2 regions of the Streptococcus sanguinis genome follow, and region 2 is predicted to be linked to the other one. Evidence: predicted binding sites of a transcription regulator. Region 2 holds the regulator's gene; the other holds the start of a gene.
The links. The regulator CtsR, encoded in region 2, represses protease genes until heat stress. The targets are predictions, from matches to a motif close to TTGGTCAAAAAAGGTCAAANA.

Region 1 (8,036 bases), 840 kb from region 2:
CCTGAAAGGCAACCTGCTCATCCGCATAATCGCTCAAGCCTGGGAAATCCCCAACCTGCACAGCGTAGAGAGAATTCTTAAAGAGCTGGATATCATTTTGATCATTACCAAAAGCCACATAATCCGAACCGCAGAGTTCCTTTACAGTTGAAGCTTTATTGGTTTCAGCCGGATTGATATAAAAACATTTCTCATGTTCATGATAGTCTAGACTTAGATTAGGCAAGCTTGCAAAACGAGCCTGTACATCATCTAAGAGTTGCTCATGATTCCCCATGTAAATAACGACCTTAATAGGATGCTGGAGTTCAGCCAGTTCCAGCCGTCTTGCCCGCTTGAGAGGATCTACACTGGCAATAAAAGGGATTTTTTCTAAAATCTGGCCGCTGTAGTCAAAGGTATTATCAACGAAAAAAGGCAAATTATAGGTCAAACAAGTATCTAAAATGGCTTGATAACTTGACTGATGCAGCTGACGCTCAAACATCAGCTGTCCATTCTGATAAGCTACTCCGCCATTCAGGCCAATCACTATCTGCTGACTCAATTCCGAACCTAATAGTCCCAGACAATCTCGATAGGAGCGCGCCGAAGCAAACAGAACTTCATGCCCAAACTGAGGAGCCGTCAGCAGGACCTGCTTAATCTCCTCATCAATCGTCATATAATCAAAGGACAAGGTCCCATCCAAATCAAAAACAAATTTCATGATTCAAGACTCCGTTTAAAGGCCTGGTAGGTCTGCTCCATCAGCATGGTAATGGTCATAGGTCCAACACCTCCAGGTACAGGGGTAATCAGACTAGCAATTTCAGACACTTCATCAAACTTAACATCGCCAATCAGCTTGCCATTTTCATCTCGGTTCATACCGACATCAATGACAACAGCTCCTTCCTTGACAAAGTCCTTGGTCACAAAATGTCCACGTCCGATAGCCACCACCAAAATATCTGCCCGCTTAGCAGTCTTAGCTAGATTGTGGGTCCGTGAATGCGTCAGAGTCACTGTCGCATTCTTAGCTAAAAGGAGCTGAGCCATGGGCTTACCAACAATATTACTCCGCCCGATGACAACCGCTCGCTTGCCTTCCAGTTCAACGCCATATTCATGGAACATTGCCATAATGCCCGCAGGAGTAGCCGGAATCATGACCGGATGACCGCTCCATAGCTTGCCCATATTAAGCGGATGAAAGCCATCAACATCCTTGTCTGGATCAATGGCCAGCAGCACAGCTTCATCATCGATATGGTCAGGCAAGGGCAGCTGGACCAAAATCCCATGCCAGTCAGGATTTTGATTATAGGTTTCAATCAAGCTCAAGAGCTCTTCCTGGCTGGTTGCTTCTGGCAGACGTTCTACCTTACTCCGAAAGCCAGCAGCCAAGGCTGAGCGCTCTTTATTACGTACGTAGATTTGACTGGCTGGATTATTTCCCACCACAATCACTACCAAGCCCGGTACCTGACCTGTCTTTTCTTTGAGGCGAGCCGTTTTTTCGGCTAATTTTTTCTGAAGCTTCTCTGCCAAACCTCTACCATCAATAATCTGGGCCATGTCATTCTCATTTCTTTTTCATTATCTTTTTCATTATACCAAAAAAATTTGTGCCCAGCCTATAACTTTTTCTTATATAAGGTTATAAGGTAGGGATTCATTGGCAGCTAGTGGTAAAATTTTCAGCCCTACTGAATCATTTCTATCTCTTTTAAAATAAGATAAAAAGGGTAAAAATAAAAAGCAGCTAAGTGCTTTTTAGTAGAGTAATTCATAAATTTCCATTGCAATCAAATCGATGCTGTCGAAAGTATAGGTTTCACGCGCTGCGACATCACGCAAGGTGAAGACAGAGCCGTTTTCTTCATCGTAACTGTAAGCTACTTCTGCTACAACAACTCCTTCACGCTCAAAATTACGTTTCAAATTTCCGCCATCCTTAGCCATAGCTTCTAAGCGGTTAATAATTCTAACTAAATGTGATTCCATTTTGTTTCTCCTATTTACTTAGTTCCCTCTTATTTTACCATAAATAGCGACTGAAATACCACTAAAAGCCTATTTTTTGTAATTTTTCAAGAATTTGTTTTCATTCTGCTCGGTCTAAGGGAGGATTTTGTAGTAAATTCTTGCAAAGTTCGAGAATACTGATATAATGAAACTATAAAACTTTGACTATTTTTGACCTTTAATTATTTCTATAAATAGCTTGCACACTAAAAGAAAAGAGGTATCTGCATGCTTTGCCAAAATTGTAAAATCAATGAATCTACGATTCACCTTTATACCAACGTAAATGGCCATAAACAGCAGGTGGATTTGTGTCAAAACTGCTACCAAATCATGAAAACAGACCCTGAACATTCCTTGTTCGGCGGAATTGCTAATGCCAACAATCACGGAACAGATCCTATCGATGACTTCTTCAACAGCCTCAGCAATTTCCAACATCCTCAGGAACCAACTACTCCTCCCACCCAATCTGGCGGAGCCTATGGAGGCGGTGGCGGCTACGGTTCAAATCCTAGCAAGGGTGGTCAGCCTCAGCCAAGTCCGCAAAAGCCAAAAGGCCTGCTGGAAGAGTTTGGTATCAACGTGACTGAGTTGGCTCGCCGAGGCGAGATTGATCCTGTTATTGGCCGTGATGAAGAAATCGTCCGTGTCATTGAAATCCTTAACCGCCGCACCAAAAATAATCCTGTTCTCATAGGAGAGCCAGGAGTCGGAAAAACAGCCGTGGTGGAAGGTCTGGCCCAGAAAATTGTCGATGGTGATGTGCCTCATAAACTCCAAGGCAAGGAGGTTATCCGCCTAGACGTTGTCAGCTTAGTACAGGGAACTGGTATCCGTGGCCAATTTGAGGAGAGAATGCAGAAGCTCATTGATGAGATTCGTTCTCGTCAGGATGTCATTCTCTTCATTGATGAAATCCATGAAATTGTCGGAGCAGGCTCAGCTGGCGATGGCAATATGGACGCTGGGAACATTCTCAAACCAGCTCTGGCTCGCGGAGAACTCCAGATGGTCGGAGCAACCACTCTCAATGAATACCGTATCATTGAGAAGGACGCTGCACTGGAGCGCCGTATGCAACCCGTTAAGGTAGACGAGCCGACGGTAGAAGAAACCATTACCATCCTCAAAGGGATTCAGAAAAAATACGAAGACTACCATCACGTCAAGTACACAGATGCGGCCATCGAAGCTGCTGCGCTTCTCTCCAACCGCTACATCCAAGATCGCTTCTTGCCAGACAAGGCTATTGACCTCTTGGATGAGGCTGGATCCAAGATGAATCTGACCCTCAACTTTGTTGACCCCAAGGTCATTGACCAACGTCTGATTGAGGCCGAAAACCTCAAGGCTCAGGCGACTCGTGACGAAGATTTCGAGAAAGCAGCTTACTTCCGCGACCAGATTGCCAAGTACAAGGAACTCCAGCAGACAAGTGTGCTAGACAAGGATACTCCGATTATCAGCGAGAAAACGATTGAGCATATCGTAGAGCAAAAGACCAATATCCCAGTTGGCGACCTCAAAGAAAAAGAACAGTCTCAACTAGTCAATCTTGCCAGTGACTTAAAGGCTCATGTCATCGGCCAAGACGATGCTGTGGATAAGATCGCCAAGGCTATCCGCCGCAACCGGGTCGGGCTAGGAAGTCCTAATCGCCCAATCGGCAGCTTCCTCTTTGTCGGACCAACTGGTGTCGGTAAGACTGAGCTGTCTAAGCAACTAGCCATTGAGCTCTTTGGCTCGGCTGACAGCATGATTCGCTTTGATATGAGTGAATATATGGAAAAACACAGCGTGGCCAAACTGGTCGGTGCCCCTCCGGGCTATGTCGGCTATGATGAAGCTGGCCAATTGACTGAGCGCGTCCGCCGCAATCCCTACTCACTCATTCTGCTGGATGAGGTGGAAAAAGCCCATCCCGATGTTATGCACATGTTCCTGCAGGTTCTAGATGATGGCCGCCTGACCGATGGTCAAGGCCGGACTGTCAGCTTCAAGGACACCATTATCATCATGACATCCAATGCCGGAACTGGCAAAGCTGAAGCCAGCGTTGGCTTTGGAGCAGCGCGTGAAGGCCGCACTAACTCCGTTTTGGGTGAATTGGGCAACTTCTTCAGTCCTGAGTTTATGAACCGCTTTGACGGCATTATCGAATTCCAGGCGCTCAGCAAGGACAATCTGCTGCAAATCGTCAACCTTATGCTGGACGATGTCAATCAACGTTTGGCAACCAACGACATTCATCTGGATGTTACAGAGAAAGTCAAAGAAAAATTAGTTGACCTGGGCTACGATCCAAAAATGGGTGCTCGCCCACTGCGCCGTACCATTCAGGACCATATTGAAGATGCTATTACTGACTTTTATCTGGAAAATCCAAGCGAAAAAGAGCTCAAAGCTATCATGACCAGCAATGGCAAGATTCTCATCAAGTCAGCCAAGAAAACTGAAAGCACAGAGTCCGTTAATTCATCACAAGAAGAAAAATAATTTTCGACAAAATAGAGCAGAAAACAATTAGTTTTCTGCTCTATTTCTTTATTGATTTTTCTGAACCCTATAGCGCAGAATTGTTTTCAGCTTGCTAGGGTCTGTCCGATTCAGATTATTGAGATAGATTTCTCTATGAGTGTGTGAAATCCGTTTCAGCTGGTGATTCTGGCAAAAGGCATCCATTTTAGTGAAGGATTGAGGTTCTTCGTCAAAAGGACCCAGATGCAGCATGGCGACACACTCTCCTTCCGTCATTTCTTCAAAACGAATCTCGTCATAGAGAGGATTAGGCTTTTTGACACGGACTTGTTCCAGGGCCTTTTTCACCATCTCTTCAGTGATAAAGTCCGGCTGCCCAAGCATAATGGTATAAATCAATTCTTCTTTAATGAGTTCTCCTGCTTGCTCTTGCTGCCAAAGTCCTTCCAAGGGATAGACTGTAAAATCAGTAAATTCTTGCTCGGCCGCTGTCTTTTTGTAGTTCATCTTGATTGCATAGGCTAAACTGTACAGAGCACCAACTCGTTCCGAAAAGTCAGCAGCATTAGGATTGCCCTTGCCGTCAATCATGATAAAAGACTGGGCAGGAACATCTATAAGACAGGGTTTAGACTTGATTTGATATAATTCAAGATTGGCTTTTCTCCATTCATATTTCATGAGAGAGCCCTCCTTTCTTTACTACAAACAGTATAGCAAAGAAAAGCTGACAACCTCTGTCAGCTTTTATAAATATCGGCAATGGCTTTTAACTTTTCTTTGAATTCTTCCCGTAACCGAGGCGGCTCTAGGATTTCAACTCCATCCAAAAAGGATAGCAAGTAGATATAAAGACTATCGTGACTCGGCAAATGCGTTTCGACATAAAGGCCCCCATCAGTCTCCTCTATCTCTGCTTCTGAAAACTCCTCGTACACCCGAAAGGCATGTTTCTTGTCAAATTTCAAAATGACTTTTACAGAATCTCTTAGCTGCTCCTCAGGGCTAAATTTCTCATCCAAGACTCTCTGCTTAAATCTTTCCTCTAACATCTGACAGTCTCTCATTCTGCTGAGTTTAAAAAAGCGCGGAGCTTGTCTTAAACGACAAAAGCCAGCAACATACCAGTTTTGGCTTTTAAATACTAACTTCAGCGTCTCTATCTTGCGCTGCTCTCTTTCTCCCCGCCCATTCAAATAAGAAAAAGACAAGACTCTTCTTTGCAAGATTGCCTGCTTAATAGTATCAAACAGTTCTTTCTGATCTGCTTTTTTGCGCCAGTCAGTGAAATCCACCTCCAGCCAGGAAGTTGCCTGAACTTGAAACAAGGACTGTAGCTTAGACAGGGTCTCTACTTGCTCGCCATCTGTTAAAATCTGGAAGTCTTGAAGAGCAGCTAATAGCTCATCCCTCTCAGACTCTGAAAACAAAGCCTTGTCTAAGACAAAATCCTTCATCAGAAAAATACCCCCGCCCTTGCCTGGGCTACAATAGATAGGGATTCCTGCCAAACTCAGCTTGTCCACATCTCGATAGATGGTCCGAATGGATACTTCAAATAGTGAGGCCAATTCGGGAGCTGTTGTGCGGCCCTGCTCTAAAAGAAGATATAGGATTTTAAAAAGTCTGCTTTCTGTCATAAAACCACCTCGCTCCTATTATAACAATTTCTTCTAAAAATGTTTTACCATTCCTATAAAGAAGAGTTTTCTAAACGGTCGGAGGAAGGAATTTATTATTTGAAGGGGATTTCTTTCAAGGACTATCATTCTTTTTCTGTCCAATAAACCGAGTAAATTCTTGACAGCTGGTCCTTAGTCCATTATGATAGATAGTAAACTGACTAGAGATTGAGGATATTAGAATGACAAATCCAACCTTTGGTGAAAAGGAAGCAAATGTAGAATATGTGACCCGCTACGGAGTCTATGCCGTTATCCCAGATGAAAAGAAAGAAAAGATTATTTTGGTCCAGGCGCCTAATGGAGCTTGGTTTCTGCCCGGTGGAGAGATTGAAGAGGGGGAAAACCATCAGACTGCGCTTGAACGCGAGCTGATGGAAGAACTTGGATTCACAGCCCAGCTTGGACGCTATCTTGGACAGGCTGATGAATATTTTTACTCTCGCCACCGCGACACCCATTTCTACAACCCAGCCTACCTGTATGAGGTCACCTCTTTCCAAGAAGTCCAAAAACCGCTGGAAGATTTCAACCAGCTTGCCTGGTTCCCAGTCGAAGAAGCTATTGAAACACTCAAACGCGGCAGCCATAAATGGGGTATCCAAGCCTGGAAAAATACACTTAAAGCTTAAAGAAATCATTCACAATTCATAGCAAACATGTTATAATAATAGCAGGTATAAAGCAGGAGGAAATCGTATGAAGCTTATTAATACAACAAACAGTCATGCTGACCTTGTCAAAAGCCAATTGGAAAGCACCGATGCGATATTAGTCGAAGTTTATTCTGCTGGAAACAGCGATGTTGTTTTTACACAAGCTCCTCTTCACTATGAAATTTTGATTTCAAACATGCACCGTGCTGTACGCGAACAGGAAATCGAAAAAATTAGAGAGTTTTTCTTGAAGAGAAAAATTGATGCAAATGCTATTGATAGAGCTGCTATCCGCACGATTTACGCTAATAATCTAATCGAAATTTCCATTCCTGTGAAACAGTAAAAACTAAGGCCTGTCCTTAGTTTTTTTATTGTTTATAGATCATGGTAATGTGAGGTGTCGATTCAAAAATAAAGGGTTGGCCAACTGATTTGAAGCCATACTTTTCATAGAGAGCAGCCACCTGAACCTGAGCCTCTATTTCAATTTCCTTTCCTGGCCATTTCTCAACACATAATTGCAAGATTTCTCTGATAAGCTGCCCTCCTAAGCCCTGTCCTCGTGCAGACTGAGCTGTGACTACTCGACCAAAGACCAAATGCTCTCCCTCTTCAAAGACACGGGCATAAGCATCAATTTCCCCTTGTTTATTAGCATGGTAAACATGCACTGCTTCTAGGTCTTTCTCATCCAGTTCATGATAGATGCGCTCCTGCTCCACCACAAAGGTGTCAATGCGCAATTTTAAGATTTGATAAAATTCTATCGGGTTCAGCTCTATTAATTTTTTCCTAGACCACATACTTGTTTCCTCTAACTTTTTAATGTATAATAAGTGCAAATGCAACTATCAAGGAGTTCCTATGGATTACCGTCAACTTTTCCGACAAATGGGATTTATTTCCAGACAAGCTATGATGAAAATGAATCAGAAAGCCAGTAACTACGGCCTAGACAATAATTTATTTCTACTGCTCATTCGTATCGTCGAAAATGAAGGCCTCAGCCAATCACAACTGGCAGAGCTGGTGCAGATTGACAAGACTACTCTCAGCCGTTCTCTAGGAAAGCTGGAAGATAGAGGCTTGATTATCAAAAGGACCAAAGCTCAAAATAAGAAGTTCAAAGAGCTCTATCCTAGCAGTCAGGCTCTCAAACTCTATGACCAACTGATTGGCTTTGAAAACTCCTACGCCAGTCAGG
Region 2 (8,036 bases):
GTCTAAGCTTTCTTCACCGCCTTGGTCCACTGATACCATCCAACGATACTATTGAGGGTATAGACCCAGTACATGGCCTGGATATGAAGGTTGCTACCCCACCAGAGATAAATACTGAAGAGATTGGTCGCAATCCAGAAGATCCACTGTTCGCGGTAGAGACCAGTCATGAGAAGCTGACCGATACCATTGGTCGCATCTGTCACGCTATCACGGAAAGGCCGGTGACTGTGAATGCTCTTATAAGCAAAGCCCATGCCAATCCAAATCAAGGCCGTCAAGGCCAAATATTTAAGCCAGCCACGCCAGTCTAACTTCTTAGCTTCAAAATGAGATGGCTCTTCCTTATCTTGTTCATTAACCCGGTTGGACAGCCAAGTATAAAGGCCGATTGGCTGCATAATAAAGAAGTAGACCGTAGTCAGCACTTCTCCATAGAAGCTAGCCTGAAAGGACAATAGGAGATAAATTGCCGAATTAACCGCTCCAAAGAGGTAATTGCTGGCCCGCCCCTCGGCCACTAGAATAACGCAAACGATGCCTGTCCAAGAAGCAAAGAGTCCCAGCCAATCATGTTGCTTCTGGCCACTGGTGAACTCCAGAATGAAAGGCAAACTGGAAAGTGTAATCAAGTAGAGCCATTGAGCCAAGCTGCGTCCGCTACATAAATCCTGCCAGAGCAATTTTGCAATCCCCTTAATACCCTGCTTTTTAGCTGCGGCACAGACATTGCGGAAATTCCGAGCAAAAGTTTGAGATTTTTGTTTCAGTCCTGCGTAGAGAGCCGCAGGAGAGAGTTTTTGATTTTTTACTACCATTCTATTTTACCACTTTCTTTTTTAATCCGCTTGATAAATCATGTCAATCGCTTCTTTGGCCGCCTGATAATTGTCCAAATAACTGCCAGCCAGATAGACCGTCGGAATATGAGCCAAGCACTGCTCTTTCAGTCTTTTTAGATGGCTTGAAAAATCACTGCGGATAGCCTCGTCTGCCATGCTCATATCGCGAAAGCCATCGTTAACATAGGCCCCAACCGGCTCAGCAAAGAGAATCAAATCCCATTTTTCCTTGGACAAAATGCTGGCAAAGAGATTGTCAAAAGTATCTGTCTCTTCATCCTGAACCGGACTTTCTTTCAGATAGTAATCATAGTAAGCCTTGGTTACCAGTGAATTTGTATCAGCCACGACCAGACCACGGTTGGAGCTGCTGTCAATCAAACGGGAAGTCTGAGCATATTGTCCCAAGAGCAGATAATAGTAGTCTTTAGGGGTCAGCTCATCGTCTCTCACATTATTTTGAATCTGGTATTCTCGAGCATATTCCAGGCTGACTGGAGCATCATAGTAGCGAGCTAAGTCCTTGGCCAAGGTCGTTTTACCATTGCTGGCGCTACCCATAATCAGCACTTTCTTAGTAAAGTGACGGCGGAAAGGTTGGGCGATATATTTCCAATAACGACTAGGATTTTCCCGAATCATCGTTGCTGAAATCCCAAACTGTCGCTCCTGCAAGGATGTTTTGAAGTCACGCTTTTCTAACTCCTCCTGATAGTCAGCTTCTCCAACAAAGAAAATCAGTTCCTCCCGTTCTGAATCATAGCCCACCAACTCCAATAAAGCCGGCAGCCACTTGTCCCAACCCAGAGGATAGCGAGGAAAAGAAGTTTCATCCAGTTTGTAAACCTGGGTCAATTCATCATCTGCGAAAGTCTCCCGCGTATAGCGGAATCGTTTCTGCAGAGATAGACCCACTTCCTGCCCACGGTCTCCCTCATAACCTGAAACCACCACGCGCACCTTGTCGTAAGAACGCTTAGCCTTCTGTATCAAATCGATATGCCCCTGATGCAAGGGAGCAAATGTTCCAAATACGATTGCAATTTTTTCTTTCATAGGCCTATCCTTTTTATTGTTTTTTATATTTTTGTTCTTTATATGTTTTTATTATAAACTATATTTTTATTTTGTCAATAGTTTTTTATAAAATTTTATAAAAATACTTTTAAGACACTTTAAAACTGTATTAAGCGCAAAAAAAGAACCTAATGTCTTAAGCATCAGATTCTTTCTATAAAAGATTTATTGCTGATAGACTTCTTGGTAGAATTCCAGCTTGTCTCCATCCTTGACAGTGATTTGATTGGCTGCCTTAGGAGCCATTTCTCCGTTGACCTTAAACATCCAGTAGAGGCCCTTTGCTTCATCCTGAGCATGGCCGTCAATAGAAGTGATAAAACCATCTTTTTCTTCGACCTTATAGGCCTTCTTCAAAGCATCCATAGCTGTCTTTCCTTCTTCAACAGCCACCGTTTTCTCGCTCTTCTCCTGACCATCTGGTGCAATACTGATGCTGATTTTCAGTTCCTTTTTGACAGAAGAATCAGCGGAACTAGAGCCCTTGTCAGTATTTGTCTGGCTGCTGCCACAACCTACAAGGAGAAGGGCAAAAGCAAGTGTGAGCAAACTAAAGATTTTTTTCATTATAGATCCTCCTTAAAATAGGGTACAAGAGTGGGTAAAAAAACAAGGTCGACAGTCCGTGCGCTATATTGAAGGTCAAAGCGTTAATAATCGCATAAGACCACCAGTGATAGTTGTAAAGCAAGGCTGTCAGTGTATCGATGGCAATGCCATAGCCAAAGGATAGGAGAGCTGCTACTATTCCCTGTCCCACTAGATTTAACCGAGGATAGAGCAGTCGCCAAAGGCAAAGAATCAGTCCAAAGGACAGCAACTGAAAGAGGACGATTGGACTCATCCCCAAAAGAAAGGCTGATGTAAACATCGTCACAGCCATGACCAGGAGTGAAGTCGGCAAATCCTCAAAGATGACTATCAGGAAAAAGATAGCTGAGATAGGCTGCACATTTGGCAGAAAGGAAAATGCATAGCGAAAGGCCACACATAGAGCCGATAGGATGGCAATTTTAGCCATTTTACGAGCAGACAAAGGTACCTCCTTTTCTAATTGAGTGAATCAATAGAAGTTGGACTAGGTATGCAGCTCAACAGCATCCCAGTCCTGGGCCGTATTCAGCCCCAGCAGCCAGTCAAGACCAGACCGCCTCTCCAGAACAACACTTTCATCAAGGCCTGCCGATGCTGGCTGGTCATGAATCCGAGCATCAACACAGGCCCAATGATAACGATAAATCAAATCATCCTCATCCAGTAACTCTTCTAAGCTGCGCGGTTGGCATTTTCTCAGAAATTCCTGAAAGTCAACCGCACTAGCGACTGCGTCAATAGCAGCATCACAATCACAAATCTTATCTGGAAACGGCAAAGCATCTACTAGACCCAAGTACCAAATCAAGGACCAATAGGCCTCGTATTTCCAAACCATATTGATGATAGCTGCCGGGTCGGCACGATCTTCCAAGACTGCCCTTTCTTTGGGCGTCAACTCTTCCTGCACCCCGTATTGCTGCAGTTTATCCTGCAGCCACTGGCGGCTCTCCTCATTATAATTATTATTTTCGATATCCAAGGCCGCCTGAATAATCAAGAGGCTGCTAATAGCTCGACGCGCAATTTCTTCTAGCGAGCGCGGCCGCACCTGCTCAGCACTTTCGATGACCGGCAAATGCTCAATGTAAGGAATACCTTCCTTTTTCAACCGCTGGATACTAGCCGCCTTGCGCTCTTCTGGTGTTTTTACTCTGGCTTTCTTGCCGGCAAACAAGTCTTTAAAAAACGACATATCAGCCTCCAATCCTTCAATTCCAATTTCATTGAATGATGAAATAACTGTTCGGTATCTATAGGTATGATTGCTATCAGGGATTAACCGCGAGCACTCAACTTTCCATTGAAAGACTGCGCTTTCTAGGCCACTTCGAACTTGAGTTGGCCAGCTTTGACCCCGACCTTAAGAGTTTGACCTGTTGTCAAATCTCCTGTCAAGAGTAGCTCAGACAGCTTGTCCTCTACTTGAGTCTGCAGAGTGCGGCGCAATGGCCGTGCTCCCATTTCCACATCGTAGCCTTCCTGAGCCAGTAGCTTAAGGGCACTAGCCTGGAACTTCAGCTCAATTCCCTTCTCAGCAAGACTGGCAATGAGCGGTTTGACCATAACCTTGACCACTTCCTGCATATCTTCTGCAGATAAGCTGTGGAAGACTACTTTCTCGTCAATACGGTTGATAAACTCTGGTCGATATGCTTTCTTAAGCTCTTCCAGCATCCGTTTTTCCATATTGGCATGGTCCAAGCGAATATCGCGCGCTCCAAAGCCCACCGTCTTATCATCCCGCAAACTGGTTGCCCCCAGATTGCTGGTCATGATAATAATCGTGTTGGAGAAGTCCACCTTGCGACCCTTGCTGTCCGTCAGCTGACCATCATCCAAGACCTGGAGGAGGACATTGAAAATATCTGGATGCGCCTTTTCCACCTCGTCAAAGAGTAGGACAGAATAAGGTCGGTTGCGCACCTTTTCCGTCAGCTCCCCTCCTTCTTCATAGCCTACATAACCTGGAGGCGCTCCGTTGAGACGGCTAGCCGCGAATTTCTCCATGTACTCACTCATATCAAAGCGGATGAGGGCAGATTCGTCATCAAAGAGACTTTCGGCCAAGGCCTTGGCTAGCTCTGTTTTTCCGACTCCTGTCGGACCTAGGAACATAAAGGAGCCAATCGGACGCTTGCTGCTGCGGATACCAGACTGGTTCCGTCGGATAGCTCGGCTGATAGCTGAAATCGCCTCGTCCTGCCCAATCACGCGTTTATGCAATTCTGTTTCCAAATTGAGGTATTTCTTCGCATCTGTCTGAGTCAGCTTCTGCACAGGAATACCAGACAAGCTACTAAGTGTTGCCAAGACATCGTCTTCTTCCACTTTCAGTTTATAGAGCTTGGGTTGCTGCTCTTGCTCAAGCAGTTGGGAAACCTTTTTAAAATCCGCTGCCATCAAGGCTTGATCCACTGGCGTCAAATCCGACTGCTCGTAATTCTGTGGCCCTCTATTCTGCACTGTCGCACTGGCCTCGTCCAAAAGATCAATGGCAGAGTCCGGCAGGTGCTTGCTAGTCAGATAGCGATGGGCATATTTCACCGCCGTCTCAATAGCCTGATCACTAATCTGCACCTTGTGATGGTCCTCATAGCTCTTTCTCAAGCCTTGTAAAATAGCAATGCTGTCGGCCACATTAGGCTCTTCTATGCTGACCTTGGCAAAACGCCGAGAAAGGGCAGCATCTTTTTCAATATGTTTCTGATACTCTTCCTGCGTCGTAGCACCAACTGTCCGCAATGTTCCGCGAGCTAGAGCCGGTTTCAGGATATTGGCCGCATCCAAGGTCGAGTCAATACCGCTGCCAGAGCCCATGATGGTATGAAGTTCATCGATGAAAAGAATAACATGACCATCTTCTTCAATGTCATTGATGATATTGTTCATCCGCTCCTCGAAGTCTCCGCGAAAGCGAGTGCCAGCAACTACATTCATCAAGTCCAGCTCCAAAACCCGCATCTTGGCAAGTTCAGCGGGAACCTGACCAGCCGCTACACGCTGAGCCAGTCCTAAGGCCAGAGCTGTCTTACCAACCCCAGCATCTCCAACCAGCACTGGATTGTTTTTAGTCTTGCGACTGAGAATCTGAACTATTCGTGAAATTTCCTGATCACGGCCAATGACGGGCTCCAATCGGCCATCTCTAGCCAGCTCCGTCAGATCACGGGTGTAATCTTCCAGCCCCCCGCTGGTAGAAGCCGGCATCCCCATCATATTAGCCATGGTCTGCTTGGCTGCCATTACTCCCTTATTCAGACTGCGGATAGCCTTGATATCTTCCTTGCCCCAGCCAGCTCGCTGCTCCAAGACCTTTCGCAAATCACTAATTTTCAGTCCCTGCTCCTTGTCCTCGTAGCTAAAGCCAGTAAATTCCAGGATACGAGAAGCCAAGGTCCCTCGGTCAAATAGCATGGCCAGCAGCACATGCTCAGTACCTACATGCTTAGCGCGAACAGCTTCTGAAATCTGGCCCGCTTCCTCAAACAGCTCCTCTAAGCGATAAGAAAAAGGCAGCAGCTCGAAGTGACCGTCTTTCTGATAAGCCTGACCAGTAATCTGAAAAGCTGCTTCTTCAAATCCATCCACTTCCACAGGAAACTCATTGAGAACTGAACCAGCAACGCTGTAGGGATTATTAGCCAGAGCAATCAACAGATGCCATGATTCCAGATAATCTGTCGTAAAATGGCCGGCCAAGAGCTGGGCTGCTTCCAAGCTTTCTATTAAGGCTTTTGAGTATTTCATTTATGATTCCATTCCTTTTCTGTCTAGTTGTTGTAAAATCTTTTTTAATATCCGGGCACGAATCACCGCAGCCCCATCACCCAAAATCGAGTCCGACGCTGTTGACAAGATTAGATTGCCCTCACGTTCAGTCATAATCTTCTCGTCAAAAAGAAGCTGAATAACATCTGTGAAAACCTGCTGGCTGACACGCTCTCCCACACTGTCGTACAGGCCGCAAAGCATCTGATGCCGGTCGGAAAATTCAATCTTTCCAATTCGAATATAGCCGCCGCCACCACGCTTACTCTCGACGATATAGCCCCGACTTTCCGTAAAACGCGTCTTAATCACATAGTTAATCTGACTGGGAACCACCTGAAAAACATCAGCCAGTTCACTGCGTTTCAGTTCAACCATTCCCGCCTGAGCCAGAATAGATTTGATATATGCTTCAATACTGTCCGATGTATTTTTTGCACTCATGACTTCCCTTTCCAGTTGAGAATTTCAGAATAAATCTCTTTTTTCCTTGCTTCTCTAACATTGACTATCTTTGACTAATATTATACCGGAAAAGTCTCTATTTTGAAAGAAAAAGGGATGACTGAAAGGTCTGACAATTCAAACTAGTGAAAAAGCTTTGTCAGACTTGTGTAACCGCTTGCTTTTTGCTTTTAAAGCGTTATAATATAGGTGGAAATCCACAAGGAAAAGACAGACAGAAACTCCTGCCTGCCAACGATCATCTAAACAAGGAGGATAATCCAATGAAAATGGATTGGCTCAACTATTCTCGTCATGTACTCAAATGGCTTTTTGCAGCTCTGAGTATTTTCACCATCTTTTCTGCTGACTATGTCGATATTCCTATCGGAGCTCTCATCGTCTGTCTTTATGCTCCCCTGCTCTTCGAACAGGAGCTAGTCAGTAACCGAGTCAAATGGTATAGCTTTCTGATCATGATGGTGGTTACTCTGCCCCTTTTGTTTATTACTAAAGTCTATCAGTTTAGCTTGACTTACCCCCAAACGACAGTGCTTCTCTTCCTCTTGGCAGTCTTGATTTTTACCAACGGCTTGATTGCACATAAGGAAGAAAGAGAAAAAGCAGCTAAGTGATGCTGCTCACCATTCTAAACTTGATGTTTAAAAACCTATAAAAAGGTCTGAGAAAAAATCTCAGACCTTTTTATCGTTCTATTTCTAAGCTAAAAACGATTAGTTTTGACCAAGAGCAGCAGCCATTGTTGCAGCTACTTCGTTTTCAAAGTCGTTAGCAGCTTTTTCGATACCTTCACCAACTTCAAAGCGAGCGAACTCAACTACTGAAGCATTTACTGATTCAAGGTAAGCTTCAACTGTCTTGCTGTCATCCATGATGTATACTTGTGCAAGAAGTGTGTAAGCTTGGTCAACTTTAGTATTGTCAAGCATGAAGCGGTCCATTTTACCTGGGATAATCTTGTCCCAGATCTTTTCTGGTTTGCCTTCAGCAGCCAACTCAGCCTTGATGTCTTCTTCAGCTTGAGCAACAACTGCATCAGTCAATTGAGCTTTAGAACCGTATTTCAAGTGTGGAAGAGCTGGTTTACCAACCATTGCACGGCTTTCGTTGTCTTGATCGATGACATGGTTCAATTGTGCCAATTCATCTTTAACAAATTGCTCATCCAATTCTTTGTAAGAAAGAACTGTTGGTTTCATCGCAGCAATGTGCATAGAGATTTGCTTAGCAAGAGCATCGTCTCCACCTTCGATAACGGAGATAACTCCGATACGGCCACCGTTGTGT

Region 1: a site for CtsR is predicted at 2,169-2,189, ahead of FOC72_RS06935 (ATP-dependent Clp protease ATP-binding subunit). Genes of this name have one in related genera too.

Annotation. Positions count from the first base shown of each region.
Region 1 is NZ_CP054570.1:1,458,001-1,466,036, forward strand. Features, by position in the region: gene FOC72_RS06920 (HAD hydrolase family protein) at 1-709, opposite strand, end outside; gene FOC72_RS06925 (bifunctional methylenetetrahydrofolate dehydrogenase/methenyltetrahydrofolate cyclohydrolase) at 706-1,560, opposite strand; gene FOC72_RS06930 (DUF1797 family protein) at 1,759-1,989, opposite strand; gene FOC72_RS06935 (ATP-dependent Clp protease ATP-binding subunit) at 2,239-4,509, shown strand; gene FOC72_RS06940 (GyrI-like domain-containing protein) at 4,558-5,172, opposite strand; gene FOC72_RS06945 (helix-turn-helix transcriptional regulator) at 5,232-6,131, opposite strand; gene FOC72_RS06950 (NUDIX hydrolase) at 6,356-6,805, shown strand; gene FOC72_RS06955 (DUF1827 family protein) at 6,873-7,175, shown strand; gene FOC72_RS06960 (GNAT family N-acetyltransferase) at 7,201-7,635, opposite strand; gene FOC72_RS06965 (MarR family winged helix-turn-helix transcriptional regulator) at 7,658-8,036, shown strand, end outside.
Region 2 is NZ_CP054570.1:2,294,926-2,302,961, reverse strand. Features, by position in the region: gene pnuC (nicotinamide riboside transporter PnuC) at 3-818, opposite strand; gene FOC72_RS11230 (AAA family ATPase) at 840-1,898, opposite strand; gene FOC72_RS11225 (DUF4430 domain-containing protein) at 2,085-2,486, opposite strand; gene FOC72_RS11220 (hypothetical protein) at 2,470-2,955, opposite strand; gene FOC72_RS11215 (DUF4272 domain-containing protein) at 2,998-3,708, opposite strand; gene FOC72_RS11210 (ATP-dependent Clp protease ATP-binding subunit) at 3,834-6,263, opposite strand; gene FOC72_RS11205 (CtsR family transcriptional regulator) at 6,264-6,728, opposite strand; gene FOC72_RS11200 (hypothetical protein) at 6,875-7,363, shown strand; gene tsf (translation elongation factor Ts) at 7,463-8,036, opposite strand, start outside.